Regions from separate parts of the Aeromonas rivuli genome, predicted to be linked through region 3. Evidence: riboswitches for the same ligand, from Rfam matches in the RefSeq annotation. Region 3 holds a riboswitch; each other region holds the start of a gene.
What was found. Region 3 has a riboswitch for cyclic di-GMP ahead of KYK33_RS02295 (sigma-54-dependent transcriptional regulator). Riboswitches for the same ligand answer to the same signal wherever they lie in the genome.
Positions count from the first base shown of each region.

Region 1 (4,171 bases), 1.0 Mb from region 3:
AGGCGCGTTACGCCTTGCCCAAGGTGGTAAAGGCGTTCCGTGAGCGCTTCCCCGAGGTGCAGCTGGAGCTGCGTCAGGGGGGGCCGGAGGAGATAGTGCGGCTGTTGCAAACCGGTGAAGTGGATATCGGCATCAGCAGCGAGCAGCTCGATCGCAGCGAAGGGGTGGTGGCTTTTCCTTACTACCGCTGGCATCACAACATAGTGGTACCAAGGGGGCACCCCCTCAGCGAGGAGACAGAGCTGAGTCTGGGGGCCCTGGCCCAGTGGCCCATCATCACCTATCAGGCGGGTTTGACCGGACGGGCCAGGGTCGATGAGGCCTTTGCCGCTGCGGGGATCTCGCCCCAGATCCTGTTGACCGCCCAGGATTCGGATGTCATCAAGACCTATGTGGAGTTGGAGATGGGGGTGGGCATCCTGGCGGACATGGCGTTCGATCCTCAGCGCGATCTGGGGCTCCACCAGCTCGACGGCAGCCGGTTGTTCGCCCCTCACACCGCCTGGATTGGCCTCAAGCAGGGGCAGTTCCAACACAACTTCGCCTGGCAGTTTATCCAGCTCTGCAACCCCGAGCTGGCGCTGGCCGACATCCAGGCCCGGGCGCTCCATGGTGAGCCGCTCATCGATTATCAGATCTGAGCGCTCAGGTTATCGGTGGCGCCAGTCACCTCATGAAGAAGGGGAGCCATGGCTCCCCTTCTTCATGCTCGTATCAGGCCATCACTGCACCAACAACCAGGCCTCCTGCCAATGGCTGCCTACCCCAGGCTCATAGTGAGTGGCGTTGCTGCTCCACTGGCTGCACCAACCTTCGGCGGGGAAGGGTTTGCATTGGTAAATCTTGCCATCTTTGGGCTGCAGCACCTTGACCCCACCCTTGTAAGAGGAGAGAGAGGCCGGGAAAACATACTGGTAGTCGCCACTGACAGGATCCTGAAGCATCAGATCATGGGTCTGTTGCAACAGGGCGCCGCCCCCTTTGGGGGTGCCTGCGAGCACCAGCTGGTGATGACCGGCGCTGAGACCGGTCAGGGCCAGGCTCAGGCTCTGGCTGGCGTCCTTGATATCGGTCTTGACCTGACCCTTGGCGGCGCCGCCATGGTCATAGAGGGTGGCCGTTACACTCAAGTCCCCCTGCACTGCCAGGGTGAAGTCGAGCTTGAGGTTGCCGCCATCGAGCGGGTAGCTATCGGCGAGACCACTCACCACCAGGCTGTCGGCCACGGGGGCAGGTTGCTGCTCAAGCTGGATCTCGACCCGGGCCAGGCCACTGCCTGCCTTCAGGTAGACGGGGTTCTGGCCATAGACGGGGTTGAAGTTGTCACCGCTACCCGGTTGGCCGGCACGGATCTCGCTCTGCTCGGCGTTTATCTTGCTGGCCAGCGCCTGGGCCCAGTTATTTTTGAGCCCCTGCTCGTCACTGGCGACGGTGAGCACCGTCTGCAACTCGGGGCGCTCGCCGTTGGCATCGAACACCCGGGTCATGGCTCTGTCTCCGGCCTTGAGATCCACCGAGGGGTAGATGGTACCGCTCTGGCTCCAGGCCAGCGGCGGCAGCTCGCCATCCTGGAAGCGGGCATCGATCAGGTTGTAGAAGCTGTTGGGGGTATCCCCCACCTCCCAGACCCCCAAGATCAGCTGATAGCCGGTGCGAGCTGGCAGGGTACAGCTGTGGGTCATCTGCTTGGGGGGTTGTACCATGCCGCCGTCGATGACACAGAAGGGGGTCAGATCGAAGCTACTGCGGCTGATGGGCTGATTGGGATCCCAATCTTGCCTGGTGAGGTAGTAGCGCCAGTTGCGGGTGACGTGGTTGGCGGTAAAGGTCCAGCTGATATCGATGGCACCGGCGCTCACTGTGCGCTTGGTCCAGCGATCGCTGGTCTGGGCATTCAACTCGGCGAACTGGGCATGGCCAGCCGAGGCTATATCGCCATCGGCGGGCCCGCCGTTCGGGAAGCCGGACGGCGCTTCCAGGCTCTGGGGTTCCCACTGGATGGCGCCGCAGCCTATGTTGCCCCCGTTCTTGCAAAGGGTGTTGCGGGCTTCCGGGCTGCTGATGTAGCCGTGGGCAAGGGCGCCACCACTGGCCAACAGGGCGGTGATGACGGCAAGACGATGAAGTGGTTGATTCACTGCCATAGATTCCTTGTGTTGAGTCTGTCTGGGCAGTCAGCTTGGCGGGGAGCCCCCGAACACCTGCTGCAACCCCGCTATCCCGTGCTTGAGCCCGGGACCGGAGGCTTTGCGTCCTGGCCTTTCGACCGGTTTGCCAACTGACTGTGTCTGGGTGTCGGTTTCACTCGACAACTTATCATGGCTAATTTTGAACAAAAAATTAACATTAATTTCAAAAAAGGGACTGAACTGAGCTGCCAGCCACCTTTTTGCGACAACGGGTGGCTTGCCAGCGGCAGAAGAGTTGCTGGCCAGAGCCGCGCATGGTGTGACATCACAGTCACTGTTCAGAGGTGATGGTGGGCGCTGACAGAGGGGTTGGCTTCTGCTAGCGTGGAGCTGCGCATCCCAGCGCACATAGCAACGGGGTCAACCTGGATTGGCCCTATAACAACAAGAGGGAACTTATGAATTCCATTGCCAGGAATTACTTCAACCGGTTGAATCAGGACTATCTGGCGCTGCACAGGCGCAAGGAGGATCTGTTCTGGTCGACTTATATGGGCACCAGCGATGATCAGGCGGGCTTCACCGCAGCCGAGCAGGCCTACAAGGGGTTCTGTGCCAATCCGGCCCGGTTGCCCGAGCTCAGGGAGATGCTGGGCCAGGCCGAGGAGACGAGTCTCAAGCGCGGCTTGTCGGGGTGGCTCGCCTTCTTCGAGTGCAACGTCATCGAGGATCCGGCCGCCGCTGCCCTGATGGACGAGCTGGTGGCCGCGGAGGCCGCGCTCTTTGCCCGTCGCAAGGAGCTCAAACTCGAGCTGCTGGATGAGCAGGGCCGGACAGTTCCCGGCAGCTTGCCCGCCGCCAGCGCCTCCCTGGTCGCGAGCCCGATCGAGGCGGTGCGAGCCAGCGCCGTGGCACTCTTCCATACCCTGGAGCAGTGGGCCCTGGACTCGGGCTTCCTGGAGATCGTTCAATTGCGCAATCGCTTTGCCCGCACCATGGGTTATCGCGACTATTTCGAATACAAGGTGCGCAAGAACGAGCAGATGAGCCCAGAGCAGCTGTTCGTCATCCTGGATGACTTCATCGCCCGCACCGAGGCGCGTACCCGCCAGAGCCTGGTCGAGCTTGAACAGGCCAAGGGGGAGGCCGCGCTGCTGCCCCATAATCTGCGCTTCTCGGTCAGTGGTGACGTGACCCGTCAGCTCGATCCCTATGTGCCCTTCTCCCGCGCCTTGCAAGACTGGGTGCAGAGCTTCCGCCGTCTCGGCATTCAATACCGAGATGCGGTGCTGACCCTGGATCTGCTGGACAGACCCGGCAAGTACGAGAATGGTTTTTGCCATGGTCCGGTGCCGAGCTTCTGGCAGGAGGGGCAGTGGGTGCCCGCCGTGGTCAACTTCACCAGCCTGGCCAACCCGGGTCAGGTCGGCAGCGGCTGGAGCGGGCTCAACACTCTGTTCCACGAAGGTGGCCATGCGGCTCATTTTGCCAACGTGACCGGCAATGCCCCCTGCTTCTCCCAGGAGTTCCCGCCCACTTCCATGGCGTATGCCGAGACTCAGTCCATGTTCTGCGACAGCCTGCTCGAGGATGCGGACTGGCTGAAACGCTATGCCAAGGATGAGCAAGGCCGTGCCATCCCGGATGCGCTGATTGAGGAGATGATTGCGGCGCGCCAGCCGTTTCGGGCCTTCAACGAGCGCCAGATAGCCCTGGTCGCCTATTTCGAGCGGGATTTCTATGCCATGAAGGATGACGCGCGCAGCCCGGAGGCCGTGTTGACCCTGGCTCGCCAATGGGAGCGGCAGATCCTGGGGGTCGAGAGTCCCCGTCCCTTGCTCGCCATTCCCCATCTGCTCAATCAGGAGTCAGCCTGTGCCTATCATGGTTATCTGCTGGCGCTGATGGCGGTGGAGCAGACCCGCAGTTATTTCCTCAAACGCGACGGTTATCTGACCGACAATCCGCGTATAGGCCCGGATCTCGCCGCTCACTACTGGGGGCCGGGCAATGGCATGAGCCATGATCAGACCTTGCAGAGC
Region 1 is NZ_CP079742.1:3,827,231-3,831,401, reverse strand. It holds gene cbl (HTH-type transcriptional regulator Cbl) at 1-641, shown strand, start outside; gene gbpA (N-acetylglucosamine-binding protein GbpA) at 723-2,144, opposite strand; cyclic di-GMP riboswitch class I at 2,203-2,286, opposite strand; gene KYK33_RS17600 (M3 family metallopeptidase) at 2,588-4,171, shown strand, end outside.
Region 1: linked by a shared signal. The riboswitch ahead of gbpA (N-acetylglucosamine-binding protein GbpA) and the one ahead of KYK33_RS02295 (sigma-54-dependent transcriptional regulator) in region 3 are both predicted to bind cyclic di-GMP.

Region 2 (4,171 bases), 580 kb from region 3:
ATCCCTCATGCATGGCGTTGAGGATGTCACCATTATCCGAGTCGATCTCCCACGCAAACAGACCGCCGAGCTGGTTCGCCAGCACATACTGCCCCTTGGCCTTGACCGAGCGATCGTTGTCAAAGGTGATGAGATCCCCGGTGCTGGCCTTGAACACATAGGGCGCCTCCGCTACCTCGTCATAACCCTGCTCCCAACCGGCGCCCATGTAGTCATTGACGATCTGGCGATAATCCACCACACCGTTTTCCCAGGTGCCCTTGACCGGGCCTGTGGCAGTGCCGGTGAAGGGGTTGCCAGCCTGATAGCCACTCACCCCGGTCCAGCCGCGACCATACATGGCCGCACCGACCACTATCTTGCCCGGGGTCACGCCCTGGCCAAGCAGCGCTTTGACTCCCTTGTCGGTGGTGTACTTGGTGTTGGCATCCCAGCTGGCTTCAAACAGGTTGGTCTGATGACCCAGCTCGGTATTGGTCCAGGCGCCGTTGAAGTCGTAACTCATCAGGAAGATGTGGTCCATGTACTGCTGGGCCGCCTGATAATCGACCTTGGCAATCTTGTCGCCGCCGGCACTGATCGCCGAGGTCAACTCGTACTGGCGGCCCGTGCTGGCCTCCAGCTCGTCGAGCATGGTGCGCAGCTCCTTCATCAGGGTCACATAAGTGGCACCGTCATTGGGGCCACCCAGGCTGGGGTTCGCGCCCTGACCACCCGGGAATTCCCAGTCGATATCCACCCCATCGAAGAACTTCCAGGTCTGCAGGAACTCTTTGACCGAGGCGACGAAGGTATCGCGCTTGGTTTTATCGCTTAGGAAATAGAAGGGATCGGAGAGGGTCCAGCCACCGACCGATGGCAGTATCTTGAGGTCGGGATGGGCCTGTTTGAGGGCCATCAAGTTACCGAAGTTGCCTTTATATGGCTCATCGAAATCCTTGAGGTTGCCCTGGGGCATCTGGATGGCAGCCCAGGGATCATGCATGGCCACCTTGAAATCGGCACGACCGGCGCAGGCCCGTTGCAAGGCTTCAAAGCTGCCTTCGATCTCTTTGAGGCTGTCATTGATGCCGTTGCCGCCACAGATGGGAGTAAAGCCATAGAGGATATGGGTCAGATTCTGGGCGGGGACCTTGTCGACGGTGAACTTGCGACCATAGACGCCCCACTCCACGTAATAGGCACCAACCACTTTGCCGGACTTGTTGGTATAAGGCTTGTTGTTCCCTTGCAGCGGTGCATTGAGCGGCAGCAGATGGCTGCCATCGGTGTCGGCGACCACTATCTCTTTGGCATCGGAGCGGGTACAGCCATCGGCGTTGCAGAGCTCTATCTGCATCTGGTAGCGACCACCCTTGGTCACCTTGAAGTTGGCAGTGCCGGATGCGCCGGACGGGCCGCGCCACACCTCGACACCATCGAGCAGCACCTTGGCGGTCTGACCCACGTCACCAGACCAGAGATTCCAGCTCACGCTGACCGGCGCCCCATCGGCATGGACGGTCACCAGCTTGTTGTAGGCAGTCGCAGCCTGATCCACTTCGACGATGGCGAACTTGGTTTCGCCCCAGCCGATGGTGGGTTTGCCCGGGGCGGCCGCATAGGCTGAGGAGGCAAATAGCCCGGCCACCATTAAGGCCAGCAAGGAGGGTTTTGGACTTAACATGTTGAATTTCCTTATTCGTTTATAATTTTGTCACGAAAAAGGCAACGCATGTCAGACAGGTACAGCAGACAACATCCCAGGCTGGCTTGGCGTCCGGCTGGAAACACAATCCTGTGGTGACCCCGCTATCTTAGGTACGACAGACCCTTAGACCGGAAGTTTTGCGTCCCGGCCTTTCGACCGGTTTGCCCTTTGGCACAACTTGATTCGCGATAAAAATAATCGCCAAGGAAATATAAGGCCCAACTGGCCAGCAGGCAAACACCCCACGCGAGTCAGCCCCTGTCGCAGGGAGCCAAATAGCACAAAAAAGGGCCATTCATTGACATAAATGGCCCTTTTTGCAGAGAACCTCTGCCAAGTTGTTTACCCGCAAGCTGATGACTAATGTGTTAATTCGTGATCATCATCAAGTTTGCAGACACCGCTCATGCTGTTCATCAGCGCCCTGAGCTTGAGGGGCTTGACCGGTTTGCTGATGTAGCCATAACCATGCTCGCGGATCTGGGCCTGCAGTTCGCCTTTTCGATCCGCACTGATGATGATCCCCCCCACCCCGGTCCCCAGGGCGAGCCGCAGCATATGCAGCGCCTGCAACCCCGTCTTGCCATCGTCCAGATGGTAATCGGACAGCACCAGGTCCGGTTTGAAGCTCTCCACCAGCGTCAGGGCCTGAGCCAGGTCCTGAACGCACTGCACCTCACAACCCCAACGCCCCAGCAGCGAGGCCATGGCCACCAGTATCTCGGGTTCATTATCGAGACAGAGCACCCGCACCCCTGCCAGCTGGCTATCCCGCCGCGGCTCTGGGCTCTGGAGAGCCCGCTCCACCAGAGGACGGCTGGCCAGATTGAGGCTGATGGCAAACACCGAGCCTGCCCCTGGCCAACTGCGCAGCGTCAGTTGGTGCCCCAACACCTGCGAGATACCGCGCGCGATGGCCAAGCCCAGCCCCAATCCCTGCTCGCGGGTGGTGCGGGAGTGATCCAGACGCTGGAACTCTTCGAAGATGGCCTCTTGCTTGTCCTGGGGGATGCCGGGTCCGGTGTCCCACACCTCGATCCGCAACCGCTGGCCCTGACGGCGACAACCGAGCAATACCCGGCCACCGGGGTTGTAACGAAACGCATTGGTGAGGAAGTTTTGCAGCACACGCCGCAACAAGCGCACGTCGCTGTGTACCGCCAGCCTGGTATCGACCACGGCAAACTCTATCTCTCCTGCCTGGGCCAGCACCCCAAACTCGGCCTTGAGGTTGTCAAAGACATCCGCCAGGGCAAAGTCGAGTTTCCTGGCCTTGAACTTGCCCGCCTCCAACCGGGAGATATCGAGCAAGTCGGTGATGAGATCCTCGGTTGCCCCCAGGGCATCATCGATATGACGGGCGAGCCGGGCGGGCTCCCCCTCATCGGGCAAGGTCTCTATCAAGGAGGAGGTAAACAGCTTGGCGGCATTGAGCGGCTGGGTCAGATCATGGCTCACCGCCGCCAGGAAGCGGCTCTTGGAGTGGTTGGCCCGCTCCACCTGCTCGTTGACGGTGCGCAGCTGGCTGTTGAGGGCCGAGAGCTCGCGGGTACGCTCGGCAACCCGCGCCTCCAGATGTTCATTGGCCTCACGCAGCACGCGCTCGGCATCGCGAAAGGGGGTGATGTCGGCGAAGGTCATGACGAAGCCGCCACCGGGCATGGGGTTGCCTTGCAGCTCGATGACCCGGCCATCCGGGCGCTCCCGGGAAGAGAGATGGGCACTGCCGCGCTTCATGAATCCGACCCGCCGTGCCACATGGGCCTCAACCTCTCCCTGGCCGCACAACCCCTTGACGGCGTTATGGCGGATAATCTCCTCGATGGGGCGCCCCACCTGGATAAGCCCCGCCGGATACTGGAACAGCTCGATGTAACGCTGGTTCCAGGCAACCAGCCGCAGCTCCCTGTCCACCACCGAAATACCCAGCCCTATGTGTTCGATCGCCCCCTGCAACAGACCACGGTTGAAGCGCAGCACGTCCGAGGCCTCGTCCACTATGGTGGCTATCTCCTCGAGCTGCATATTGCGCCCCTGCAGGGCAGAGGCGAGCACCAGCCGCGCCGACGAGGTGCCAAACACCCCGGCCAGCAGCCGCTCCGTGTGCGCAATCAGCGCTGCGCTGGCCTGCATGTGCGGCGCCAGGGTGCCACCGGATTCACCGGCGAAGCGACCGAAGGATCGCTTGACCCGGCTCGGGCCGACGAAGCGGGCCGCCAGCATCTCCAGCTCCTTGACGCTCACCTTGGCCTGATAAAGGGCCGCGGTATCCCGGCTGGGCTGGCCGACGAAGTTCGCCGCCTGCAACCGCTCGCTCACCGCAGCCCGGGTCAGCAGGGAGCCCGCCACGTAGCCGAGCAGGTTGAGCACCAGGCTGAGAAAGAGGCACCAGGCCCCCAGGCTCAATTCACGAAATGCGGGCCAGTCGGGGGGGGCCAGCATGGCCTCCAGCGGCGAGCCCGCCAGCAGGCCGCTCTCGGC
Region 2 is NZ_CP079742.1:1,072,207-1,076,377, reverse strand. It holds gene KYK33_RS05190 (glycosyl hydrolase family 18 protein) at 1-1,666, opposite strand, end outside; cyclic di-GMP riboswitch class I at 1,779-1,866, opposite strand; gene KYK33_RS05185 (hybrid sensor histidine kinase/response regulator) at 2,051-4,171, opposite strand, start outside.
Region 2: linked by a shared signal. The riboswitch ahead of KYK33_RS05190 (glycosyl hydrolase family 18 protein) and the one ahead of KYK33_RS02295 (sigma-54-dependent transcriptional regulator) in region 3 are both predicted to bind cyclic di-GMP.

Region 3 (4,171 bases):
GGCAAACAGATGGCCATAGATGCCGACTTGAATGCCGGCATCATGGATCAACACCAGGCCCGGGCCCGCCGGGAAGAGATCTCCCGCGAGGCCGACTTCTACGGGGCCATGGATGGTGCCTCCAAGTTCGTGCGTGGGGATGCCATCGCCGGGCTGCTGGTGCTCATCATCAACCTGGTTGGCGGTCTCGCCATCGGTATCTTTCAGCATGCCCTGCCGGTGGCTGAGGCCTTCCAGCGCTATGCCCTGCTCACCATAGGGGACGGTCTGGTTGCCCAGATCCCCTCCCTGCTGATGTCTACCGCAGCCGCCATCATAGTGACCCGGGTCAGTGATGAGGGGGAGATGTCCGATCAGGTGGGCCAGCAGCTATTGGCGTCGCCCAGGGTCATCTACACGGCTGCCGCCATCATGCTGATCCTGGGTCTTGTGCCCGGCATGCCCATGCTGGCCTTCGTCAGTTTTGCCGCCGTCCTGGCCTGGACCGGCTGGCGGGTGAGCCTGCGACAGCAGCAGGATCCGGCGCTCGATGCCGCCGAGCAACTGAGTCAGCAGTTGGTGTTGCCTGAACATCAGGGGTTGGAGTGGCAGGATCTGCCCTATGTCGATCCCATCGCCATCGAGCTTGGTTACAAGCTGGTTCCCCTGGCCGAGGCGGACAAGGGCGCCGAGCTGCTGGTGCGGGTGCGGGGCATCAGAAAGACCCTCTCCGAGCAGTATGGTTTCTTGCTGCCCGAGATCAGGGTGCGCGACAACCTGCAGCTGCAACCCGATCAATACCGAGTCCGGCTCTCCTCCGTGCCCATGGCGAGCGGGCAGGTGGATTGCCAGCGGCTGATGGCCATCAGCAGTGGCGAGACCTACGGTGCCCTGGACGGCGAGCTGACCCAGGATCCCGCCTACGGCATGAACGCGGTCTGGATAGCTCCGGACCACAAGGCCAAGGCACTCAATCTGGGTTACTCGGTGGTGGACTCGGCGACCGTGATAGCGACCCATGCCAGCAAGCTGCTGCGTGAACAGCTCGACACCCTGTTCGGCCACGATGAAGTCGGCAAGCTGGGTCAGTACTTGGCGACCCTGTCTCCTCGTCTGGCGGAGGAGCTCAACCTCGCCTTGACCCAGATGCAGCAGCTTCGGGTGTTCCGGCAACTGCTCAAGGAGCAGGTGAGCCTGACCGACATCCGTACCATAGCGACCACCTTGCTCGACGCGAGCGAGCTGACCAAGGATCCCGTGCTGCTGGCGGCGGACGTGCGCTGCGCCCTCAAGCGCCAGATAGTGCGTCAGGTGATAGGACAGCGTGAGCTGCTGGCCACCTTTACGCTGGATGAGCGGCTGGAGCAGACACTGCTGGCGGCCATGAATCAGGCTCAGCAACAGGGCAAGGTGGCGCTGGACAGTTTCCCGGTTGACCCCCAATTGCTGGCTCAGCTGCAACAAAACATGCCCCTTGTCAAGGAGCAGCTCCAGCAGCAGGGCCATGCCCCAGTATTGGTGGTGATGCCCCAACTGAGACCTTTGCTATCCCGTTATGCCACCTCCTTCGCCAAGGGGCTCAAGGTACTCTCTTACAACGAGATCCCGGAGGAGCTGAGGGTGGAAGTGGTCGGTACCCTGGGGTGAAGAGAATTGCCCTTGATCTCAGTCAGATAGGAAAATCTTATTCCGCATCTGTGCTTGAACTGTCTTCTCAACTTGTTATGATGCGCCGTGTTTTGACGCTTGCCGCCAAAACATACTGATAAATATAATAATTTGATACGTGCTGCCAGGCTGCGACAACCGCTGTCTGGCTGTCCTTTTGCATAAGGGCATATCGCATGAAAAAGGCAAACTGAACTGAAAAGTCAGGACGCAAAGCCTCCGGTCTAATGGCGGGAATGCCAATGATAGCGGGGTTACCAGGGATAGGTACCGTCACGAATGACGCCTATAGCAAACCGACATGCACGCAGATGCATGGCGGCGGCCACCTCTTTCCTCGGTTTTGACATTTCAGTTCTGTTGATTGACGACAATACAATCACAGGTTCAGGTTCATATGCTTTCGGATGTTTCTCTGAAATGTACCCCGACGCCGCCAGGCCTTGGGGGGCTCCCTCATCTGTTATTGCTGCAGCCAGACTCTTCTGCCGGGGAAGAGATACTGATCATGCTGGAGAGTTCGGGATATCGGGTATCTATCGTCGACTCGGCAAGGCAGGCATGCGCCAGCCTTGCCAATGACAGGGTCGATCTGCTGTTGCTGGACGTGAGCACGCCCATCGACAACCTCAAGGGCTTTCTGGGCAAATTGACCGACACCGACAGTGTCATCCTGGTCAATGAGCATCAGGGGCATCTGGCGGCCGAGGCCATGGGGGCCGGCGCCATCGATTACATCATCAAACCCTTCGGGCGACAGCAGATGCTGGATGCGATCCGGGGAGCCTTGCGCCTGCGCCAGCCGATCCCGGATCTGATTGCTGAGTCGAGTGCCAGTCGTCAGGTATTGCAGCTGGCCCGCCGGGCCGCCAAGACCTCGGCCACTATTCTCATCGGTGGTGAATCCGGGACCGGCAAGGAGCGTCTGGCACGGTACATCCATGAGATGTCCAACCGCTGTGATGGCCCCTTTGTCGCCATCAACTGCGCCGCCATCCCCGAGTCGATGATCGAGTCCATCCTGTTTGGCCATGCCAAGGGGGCCTTCACCGGGGCGGTGTCGGCCCAGCCTGGCAAGTTCGAGCAGGCGCAGGGGGGGACCCTGTTGCTGGACGAAATCTCCGAACTGCCCCTGGCACTGCAAGCCAAGCTGCTGCGGGTGTTGCAGGAGCGCCAGGTCGAGCGACTGGGGAGCCATCAACTGATCAACCTGGATGTACGCATCATCGCGGCCAGCAACAAGGATCTGCGGACCCTGGTGGCCGCAGGGCTGTTTCGCGAGGATCTCTTCTACCGCCTCGATGTGCTGCCCATGAGCTGGCCTGCGTTGCGTGAACGGCCGGGAGATATTCTGCCGCTGGCTGAATATTTCATCGCCCGCTATGCACCCAGACAGGGTCATTGGTTGAGCGAGCTGGCACGCAAGCAGATGCTTGCTTATCCCTGGCCTGGCAATGTGCGCGAGCTCGACAATGTCATTCAGCGTTCGCTCATCATGGCGCGAGGATTGCATATTCAAGCGATCGATTTGATGCTGCCCCGTGAGCCGGGGGCCGCAGAACCCGGTTTGGTCGAGCCTTTATTGGCCCCTGAAGGGCTGATGGAGACCCGCCGCCATGCCGAGTTTCAGTTCGTATTAGAGACCCTGCGCCGCTGTAGCGGCCATCGAACCCGCACGGCCGAGGCCCTGGGCATGACGACCCGGGCATTGCGCTACAAGCTGGCGGCGATGCGTGAGCAGGGCATAGACATTGAACTCCAGATTCAAAATTGAGGGATAACCCAGTGAAGATTGAAATGATGTCGTCACAGACCACTCTGTTGCAGCAGATGCAGGAGCTGAAGCGGGTGGCGAGCCAGGAGCCTCACATCGAGCTCCAGGGCGGTCAGGAAGTCTCCTTCGGCAATGCCATGCGAGACGTGGTCAATCGGGTCAACGAACAACAAAACATCTCTTCCCGTCTGATGACGGCGGTCGATGCGGGCCAGAGCGATGATCTGGTCGGGGCCATGGTGGCCAGTCAGAAAGCCGGTCTTAGCTTTTCCGCCCTGATGCAGGTGCGCAACAAGCTGATGACGGGTTTCGATGACATCATGCGCATGCCGCTCTGAGGTTACTGATGACTGAATTGGTAAGCGGCTCGCCACGGGAGGCCGTCAGCATGCAGCAGCGCATACAGGCGTGGCTGAAGAACTGGCGCAGCCTCTCTCGCGACAATAAATCCATCCTGACCATAGCCCTGTTGGCCGCCACCGTGGCGGGGACCATAGTGGTCATCCTCTGGACCTCCAGCAAGAACTACGTGCCCCTGTACGGCAAGCAGGAGTTGTACGACACCGCCAATATCATGGAGATGCTGGAGAAAGAGCAGATCCCCTTCCAGCTTGAGAAAAGCTCCGGGCAGGTACTGGTGCCAGAGGGTCAACTGGCTCACATTCGTATGGCGCTAGCTGCGCGTGGGGTCCGTGCCGCCATGCCCTCTGGCCTGGAAGGGCTGGATGCGGTCACGGGTCTTGGCACCAG
Region 3 is NZ_CP079742.1:496,680-500,850, forward strand. It holds gene lfhA (lateral flagellar biosynthesis protein LfhA) at 1-1,626, shown strand, start outside; cyclic di-GMP riboswitch class I at 1,822-1,909, shown strand; gene KYK33_RS02295 (sigma-54-dependent transcriptional regulator) at 2,156-3,421, shown strand; gene lfiE (lateral flagellar hook-basal body complex protein LfiE) at 3,433-3,759, shown strand; gene fliFL (lateral flagellar M-ring protein FliFL) at 3,834-4,171, shown strand, end outside.